Regions from separate parts of the Staphylococcus sp. acrmy genome, predicted to be linked through region 4. Evidence: predicted binding sites of a transcription regulator. Region 4 holds the regulator's gene; each other region holds the start of a gene.

Region 1 (2,216 bases), on a different contig from region 4:
TTGACTACAATACCTCTATTTACTTCTAAACCTGCATCTTTTGCTACATTTACAAATGGACGAATACCAACTGCCATTACTACCAAGTCTGTTTCAATAACACGCCCATCTGATAATTTAATTGCTTCCACATCGTCATTACCGATAATTTCTTTAGAATTGGCTTGAAGTTCAATGTGCATACCTTGACGTTCTAAATCTGCTTTAAGCATGCCGCCTGCTTTACGATCAAGTTGCATTTCCATTAACCATTCCGCTAAATGTAATACTGTCACGTCCATGCCTTGATCCATTAAACCACGTGCACATTCAAGTCCAAGTAGCCCCCCGCCGATAACTACTGCACGTTTTTTAGTTTTAGCAATTTCAATCATACGTTCTGTGTCTTCAATTGTTCGCCAACCGATAACACTCGGTAAATCAGAGCCTGGGATTGGTAAGACAAATGCACTAGACCCTGTCGCAAAAATACAAATATCGTAGTCTACATCGATGCCGTTTGATGTAGTAACAATTTTATTTGCTCTATCTACTGATTCAACAGGATCATTAACTATCAATTGAATGTTATTGTCTTCATACCAATCATATGGATTCATGATTGTATCTTCGACAGTCATTTTCTTTTGTAAAATATTAGATAGCATGATTCTGTTATAGTTAGGATAAGGTTCTTTACCAATGACCGTAATATCAAATTGGTTGTCAGAACGTTCTAATATTTCTTCAATTGTTCTAATACCAGCCATACCATTTCCTATCATTACTAGTTTCTGTTTAGCCATAAAATATTTCCCTTTTATTACTTGAGATTTTAATATTCCTCTATATGCAAAATTATTAATTATTAGACTTTTTAAGTTTTCTTTGTCGTTACTGCCATTCTATAACAGTTTTACTTATTTTTGTGAATTTATTCACATAAAAATATAAAATCAGGGATTTCCCTAATACGTAACTTAGAGGTTTTAGTTAATTATTTTGGTTCATCTATTTTCAAAATGAAAACTGGCTGAATAACTACGAATAAAAAAACAATCCAAGGCACGTAGTTCATGCTTCGGATTGTTCATATTTGAAATCTATATTTTAACAAGCTCAATATTCATCGTCACGCTTAAAGGGACTAAATAAACATTTAGCTTTTCCCTATTTTATACTGTTAACTGTGCTAACCATTCGCTAATAATGAGTTTAAGAATATTATCAAAATTAATGGACGGTGTGATATGTAAGGTATTCTCTATCTCCATTTCTGAAATAAGACGTTTAACTTTATTAACTAGACGCCCATCGTATAGAAACATCGGGACGATGATAAGGTCCTCATATTGACGTGATAGCTGATCTAAGTCATTTCTAAATGTGATATCTCCATAGAGTGTACGACTATAAATGGGTGCGTCTTGAGTTAATTTTCCACTAAATTCCTTTAACTCTTCATGTGCTTGCGTATAGGAAAAGCTACCATGTGCAATTAATACAATCGCATAATTTTTAGTCTTATCGATGTGTACGTCGTTAATACGTTTTTCAACTAAATCTACCATATAGTCGTGTGTACCTAGTGGATCACTGATTTCATAACTTATTTCTGGGTAAGCATGTTTGATATTTTCTAAAATTTCTGGGACGTCGACAATGTAATGCATGGCTGAAAAAATAAACAACGGTACGACTTTGAAACGTGTTTCACCTTGTTTAATAAGACGCTCTACTGTCTTCTCGATACTTTTTTCTTCACTTTCAATAAATGCTAATTCATAGTCATATGTTTCATCACTTAAAAGATGCTCTAGAAATTCTCCAAGTGCTTTATTTTGTTCGCCTTTTCTCATGCCGTGAGCGACTAGAATATTAGCTACCATATCTCTCATCCCTTTCATTTTTGGAAAATAAACGCTTTGTATCTGGCTAAATCTTAATGTTGATTAAAATGATATGTTTTAATGCGTAGTAAGTCAACCTTGATGTGATAGACTGCCTTATTTTTCAAATTTAATTTACAATTATTTAATGCTTAAACTATCGCGTTGGCCATTAAGATAAGCGTAGACAAGACCTACAAAGATACCTCCACCAATATAGTTACCTATTAAAGCGAAGATGATGTTTTTCGCAACACCTAACCATGAGACGGCATCTAAATTATAAAACACCATACCTGCGTATAAGCCCGCATTAAAGACAACGTGTTCATAGCCCATAAAGACAAA
Region 2 (2,216 bases), on a different contig from region 4:
TCATAAATATATTCCCTCCTCAATGTTTACAATATATAGGTTAACATAACATCAGAAATAACAAACCTTTGCCCCAATTTTAGTTTTTGTTTTTTGAAAAGGACAAAGTTGAATATGTAGAATTCATGAAATCGCAATACAACTCACTATGAAAAATGATAGGTTAGAGATATAGTATAAACAATTCATAGCCTCAGAGAGATATATAGAGTAGAGGAGTTAAGAGTATGAAGAAAAGTAAACGTTTAGATCTTATCTCAATGCTTGTAAAACAAAACCGTTTTTACAAAAAAGAAGATATCGCAGATTATATTGATATGCATTTTGGAATCCGCTATAGTGTCACGACGATTGGGCGAGATCTAAAGGAATTAAGAATATTTAAAATGCCCGTAGCAGGCCATCAAGCATATTATAAAAAGTTAGATAATACACATCAAATGGATGCCAAAACTAAATTAGAACATTATTATCAAGAAGAAATTCAAGATATTGTGATAAAAAATAGCTATTTAATTATTAAAACCTCTCCTGGATTTGCTCAATGTATTAATTTCTTTATCGATCAAATGGATATAGACGAAGTCCTTGGAACAGTGGGAGGTAATGATACATTATTGGTCCTCACTTCCTCTGAAGAGATGGCGAAGTATGTACATTATAAATTGTTTGGTTATAAATATACGTAAAATTGTATATTTAGATTGATTGTTATGGTGACGTAGCCATAATTAGTAAGATGTATAAAATACGCACAATAGGGTATCTCTAGTAATATCATTTTCAAAATAAAAAAGAAAAATTGAGAATGATTATAAATGCAGAATGATGTATAAAAGAACTTTATTAGTTAAAAGACGACATCATAATGTATGAAATATACATAATAACTTAAGAATAACTAATAAAAACGTATATTCACTCAGAATAATGCATTGAATAACCAAATAGTATGAAGAAGCACACATTTATAATGTGAAATTAATCGCACACTTAAAATTGAAAGCGTTTTATACTCTAGTTGTAAAGAAATAAAGGAGGAAATGAATATGACTCAAGGACCAATCCAAGTAAACAGTGAAATCGGTAAACTCAAAACAGTATTACTTAAACGACCTGGTAAAGAATTAGAGAACTTAGTACCAGATCACTTAAGCGGGTTATTATTTGACGATATTCCTTATTTAAAAGTAGCACAAGAAGAACACGATAAATTCGCACAAGCGCTTCAAGATGAAGGTGTTGAAGTTGTATATCTTGAAAAGCTTGCTGCAGAAGCTATTGCTGACAAAGCAGTACGTGAACAATTTATCGATGATATTCTTGCAGAATCCAAAAAAACAGTGCTAGGTCATGAAGAAGAAATCAAAAAATTCTTCTCAAACTTATCAGATCAAGAACTTATCGATAAAGTGATGGCTGGTGTACGTAAAGAAGAAATTAAATTAGAAACTACACACTTAGTTGAATATATGAATGATCGCTATCCATTCTATTTAGACCCAATGCCTAACCTTTACTTCACACGTGACCCACAAGCATCTGTCGGTAGAGGCATGACAATTAACCGTATGTATTGGAGAGCACGTCGTAGAGAATCTCTATTTATCACATACATCTTAAAACATCATCCTCGCTTCAAAGATGCCGATGTGCCTGTGTGGTTAGACCGCGATTCAAGCTTCAACATTGAAGGTGGAGACGAATTAGTACTTTCTAAAGAAACGTTAGCAATTGGTATTTCTGAACGTACATCAGCACAAGCTATCGAACGTTTAGCTCGTAACATTTTCAATGATGAAACAACAACATTCAAAAGAGTAGTGGCGATTGAAATTCCAAATAGTCGTACATTTATGCATCTAGATACCGTATTTACAATGATTGATTACGACAAATTCACTGTACACTCAGTGATCTTTAAAGAAGAAAATAACATGAACATCTTCACAATCGAGTACGATGAAGCGAAAGATGATATTAAAATCACACATTCAAGTAAATTACGTGAAACACTTGCGGAAGTATTAGGCGTAGATAAAATCGACTTTATCCCAACTGGTAACGGCGATGTTATCGACGGTGCACGTGAACAATGGAATGACGGTTCAAATACATTATGTATTCGCCCAGGAGTTGTTGTGACTTACGACCGTAACTACGTATCTAACCAATTACTACGTGATAAAGGTATTAAAGTTATTGAAATTACAGGT
Region 3 (2,216 bases), on a different contig from region 4:
GTACTAACTTAAATACTAAGCCATTTCCAATTCCAGCACATATACTGATAGTTAAACAACCAATAGTAAATAACGCAATATGACTAGAGATGCCAAGTATGACGGCACCGATAATCATTACAACAAAATCAATCATTAAAACTTTTACTGCATTAAACTTATCACCTAAAATACCACCAATTGGTCTTAGGAACGTTGCTAAGGCAATAAATACACCTGATCTTATACCAGCGTCCACTTTATCAATACCGAAATTATTAACTAAGTAATTAGGTAAAAATAAGCCAAACGCTACAAATGAGCCAAATGTAATAAAGTACCATAAACTTAAATAGTAAACTTTATAATTAGAAGATAATTTTTTAATTTGAGACATTAAAGGAACTTTCACTTTAGTTTCATTGTTATCTCCAAGTAAGAACATCAATACCGCAAAAATAGCGATTATAATTAAATAACTTCTCACTGTTGTTTGCCATCCTATAATCCCTGCTATAGGAGGTGCTAAGAATGAAGATACAGCTGTACCAATATTACCCATGCCATAAATACCATTCGCAAGCCCTACTTTATCTTTTGAAAAATATTTAGGAATTGAGGTTACGCCCACTGAAAAGATGGCTCCACCTACACCTAAAAAGAATCCTGATAGCATTAACATGCCAGGCGTTTGAGCTTGTCCTAAAAAGAATATTGGGAATAATAATACTATAAAACTACAGAAAAATACCCACTTCGCTCCAATGATATTGGTTAAATAACCAAATGGCACACGAAGAATAGAGCCTAAAATTACTGGAATTGCTAAAATAATAGATAGTTGTCCTGGTGAAATATCAATATCTTGTGATATGTACGGCATTAATGGAGAAATAATACTCCATGCCATAAATCCAACGACAAGGCTTAGCGTTTGAAGTGTTAATTGAAATCCACCCTTAGTTTTATTCATTTTCTCACCTTCATCATTTTTTCTTTATCAGCAGTCTTTATATTTAAAAGAGGTCAAGGTTTAATTTATTTAGATTGCTGATTACATATAAATTTTAATTAATTTGTGAAAAAATGAACATAAGGATATTCCCTCATAATTAACAGTAATCCCCCTAATTTTGTATCACCTTTATAAGACAACATAAAAATAAACCAGAGTGTCACTATAGACCCTGGTTTATACCTATATACATTTAGCTTTAATGAGTAACTATTACTAAAAATCTAATAGTTTTTTCTTAAGTGTGTATTCTACCAATTCTGGTTTAGATTTCAAATCTAATTTAGTCATGATATGTGTTTTATGTGCTTCAACAGTTTTAACTGAAACAAATAACTTTTCAGCGATTTCTTTATTACCATATCCTTTAGCAATTAAAGGTAAAATTTCTAGTTCTCTTTTTGAAAGTATCTTAAATGGATCGTTAGTAGCTTTTTCGTCTACATTAGAATGGTTAACAAACTCATTTACTAGCGATGTAGTAAGTTTCATATCTACGTATGTTTCACCTTTGAATACAGTTCGTACTGCTAGAACTAATTGTTCATCTGGAGAATTTTTTAAGATATAACCTTTAGCACCATTTCTTAAAACATGGAATAGATACTCTTCATCGTCATACATTGTTAAGATTAAAATTTTAGTTTCTGGAAAACTTTCAGAAATTTTACTAGTAGCAATTAATCCTGATTCACCAGGTGGCATACTTAAATCCATAATTAATACGTCTGGCTTGTATTCCATTACTTTTTGATAGGCTTCTACACCGTCTGCTGCAGTTGCGACGACTTCCATGTCTTCTTGAAAATTTAAGATCATTGAGAAGCCTGTTCTCACTACTGCATGGTCGTCTGCGATTACAATTTTCAATTTAATTCCCCTAACATGCCTAAAGTGGTATTTCTAAGGTAATAATCGTGCCTTTACCCATATGAGTCTCTATATTTACCGTTCCCTTAACCAGTTCAGCCCTTTCGTTCATGCCATATAATCCTAACCCCGTGCCTTGTGGGGTTGAATTAGGATCAAACCCTACTCCTCTATCAATAATTTCAGCCATTAAAGTTCCGTCAGTCTGTTGAATTGAAACATCTACTTCACTGACGCCTGCATATTTCAATGCATTAAATACTGCTTCTTGAACAATTCGATAAACGACTGTTTCAATTTCACTATCATAACGTGCATTATTAATATTGGAATTATAGATAACTTCTAGTCC
Region 4 (2,216 bases):
ATTAAAAATTGAATTAAATTCGCAGATGGTGTTGTAATACCTAGACCGCCTTCACGACCTGTTGAATAGCTCATCGGCCAAGCGATTAATGCAATGATTCCCACTGCAATACCAGCTAAAAATGGATGATATCGCTTTTCAAACAAATAGTGTCTTATGCCAGTATATTTCTGTTTAAGTTTAGACACAGCTACTTTTGGTTTAGGTTTGCGCAATGTACGCACAACTAATGTAATTGTAATAATTAATAAAACTAAGACTAAAATCCACGCTGGAATACCAGTCGTTTGTGACATACTTGCATTAACATTTGTCGGTGTATTGACCTTTTCCATTAAAGGAAGTAAAATACCCGTCTTCGTAACTGCAGCGGATAAAGCATATAAAATTAAGGCTACCCAGCTACCAATAAGGCCTTCGCCAGCTCGGTACCAAGTTCCTGTTGCACATCCTCCAGCTAAAACAATACCGATACCAAAAATAAATGAACCGATAATTGTCCCGATTACTGGAAATGTTTCATGAGCTATTGTTATGACTCCGAAACTCGTTAAAGCTAATAAGCCGATACTTTGAACGGTAATGGCTACTAATAAAGCATAAAACATTTTATTATTCTTTTGCACATACATATCTCTAAAGCCACCTGTTAAGCAAAAACGTGTACGTTGCATAACAAAGCCTAGTAGTATTCCTACGATAAGACCGCTAATAATCATCCATGTCAAAAGCAATTCATCCTTTCCCGATTAATTTACTAAGATATTATAATAGAAAGTTACACTTTTGGCAATACAAGACGGTTATTTACATTAGTGAACATCATTTATTGGTTTGCAAGATCACAAATTATTAATGTCTTAGTCTTTTATTTTTATAAAATTATAGTTAGACATAAATAAAGCTCTTTAATCTATGGATGCGATTAAAGAGCCTTACTTATTTCTCTGTCATTTTTGTCGTATTTAATTTGAATAATTTTTCATAAAGAATAGTAGTGATTGAAGTTCAATACCTAAATCTATATGATGAACTTGTACGCTACTTGGCGTTTCAACTCTAGCTGGTGTAAAATTTAAGATACCTTTCACATTTGCTTCTACTAAGTTATCAACTACTTGTTGAGCTACATTTTCAGGAGTAGTGAGGATAACCACACTAATTCCTTTCGATTCGAGAACTTCTTTTAAATTATCCATATCGTGAATCGTTACATCGCCTATTTGAGTTCCAATGATGTTTGAATCAATGTCAAAGGCTTCAGTAATTGTCATTTCATCGTGTATAGAAAAGTTATACGTTAGAAGTGCACGTCCTAAGTTACCAACACCTACGATGCCAATGTAAATATTATCACTGTCACTAAGTTCTGATTTGAAGAATTCTAGTAAGCTATCAATATTATAGCCATAACCTTTTTTACCTAATTCTCCAAAATAAGAAAAGTCTCTTCTAATAGTGGCCGACTCTATATTGAGTGCTTCGCTAATCGTTTTAGAGTTCACTCGATCAATTCCTTTAGACTTCAAAGTATTAACGAATCTATAATATAACGGTAGTCGTTTCAAGGTTGCACGAGGAATCTTAGCATGATTTTGAGCCATTTTTTGTGTCCCCCTTTTGTTTGAATTTTTAATCTATGTATCCAAACTAATTAGAGTGCAATTAGTCATTACTGTGAAATCTATATTATGCCCTATAATGAATACTGGAATATTATACCTTAACACTTTTTAAAAATAAATATCTTAGTTTCATGAAAATATGTTATACGGTAAAATATAGAGTAATATACAACGGAAAATTTAAAATAAAATAATAAATATAGAAAGGTGAAACTTAATGATACTCTTGCAATTAAACGATATTTCGAAGTCGTTCGACGGTGAAGATATATTCACACGTGTTAATTTCGAAGTTAAGACCGGAGAACGAATTGGCGTCGTTGGTCGAAATGGTGCCGGCAAGTCTACATTAATGAAAATTATTGCAGGTGTTGAAGATTACGATAGTGGCCATATTTCTAAAATTAAAAATCTTAGTATCGGCTATTTAACTCAACAAATGACTTTAAATTCATCAGCTTCAGTTTTTGAAGAAATGTCGAAGCCATTTGAACATATTAAAAAGATGGAAGCTTTAATTAAAGAAGAAACGGATTGGTTAGCAATACATGCTAACGACTATGAAACCACTGAATATCAGCAACACATGGA

Evidence for each region. The regulator Rex, encoded in region 4, represses fermentation and respiration genes when NADH is low (regulators of the CRP and FNR family bind a similar motif). The targets are predictions, from matches to a motif close to TTGTGAAATATTTCACAA.
Region 1: the regulator Rex is predicted to act here: its motif matches at 906-923, upstream of nirB (nitrite reductase large subunit NirB).
Region 2: the regulator Rex is predicted to act here: its motif matches at 974-991, upstream of arcA (arginine deiminase).
Region 3: the regulator Rex is predicted to act here: its motif matches at 1,056-1,073, upstream of FH144_RS05220 (nitrate/nitrite transporter).

The regions. Positions count from the first base shown of each region.
Region 1 is NZ_JALCVE010000004.1:36,065-38,280, reverse strand. Features, by position in the region: gene nirB (nitrite reductase large subunit NirB) at 1-785, opposite strand, end outside; gene FH144_RS05165 (sirohydrochlorin chelatase) at 1,155-1,868, opposite strand; gene FH144_RS05160 (formate/nitrite transporter family protein) at 2,010-2,216, opposite strand, start outside.
Region 2 is NZ_JALCVE010000001.1:176,166-178,381, reverse strand. Features, by position in the region: gene FH144_RS00865 (YkvI family membrane protein) at 1-4, opposite strand, end outside; gene FH144_RS00860 (arginine repressor) at 228-689, shown strand; gene arcA (arginine deiminase) at 1,050-2,216, shown strand, end outside.
Region 3 is NZ_JALCVE010000004.1:49,022-51,237, reverse strand. Features, by position in the region: gene FH144_RS05220 (nitrate/nitrite transporter) at 1-952, opposite strand, end outside; gene nreC (nitrate respiration regulation response regulator NreC) at 1,211-1,864, opposite strand; gene nreB (nitrate respiration regulation sensor histidine kinase NreB) at 1,884-2,216, opposite strand, start outside.
Region 4 is NZ_JALCVE010000008.1:88,011-90,226, forward strand. Features, by position in the region: gene FH144_RS09335 (YeeE/YedE family protein) at 1-719, opposite strand, end outside; gene FH144_RS09340 (redox-sensing transcriptional repressor Rex) at 966-1,604, opposite strand; gene FH144_RS09345 (ABC-F family ATP-binding cassette domain-containing protein) at 1,843-2,216, shown strand, end outside.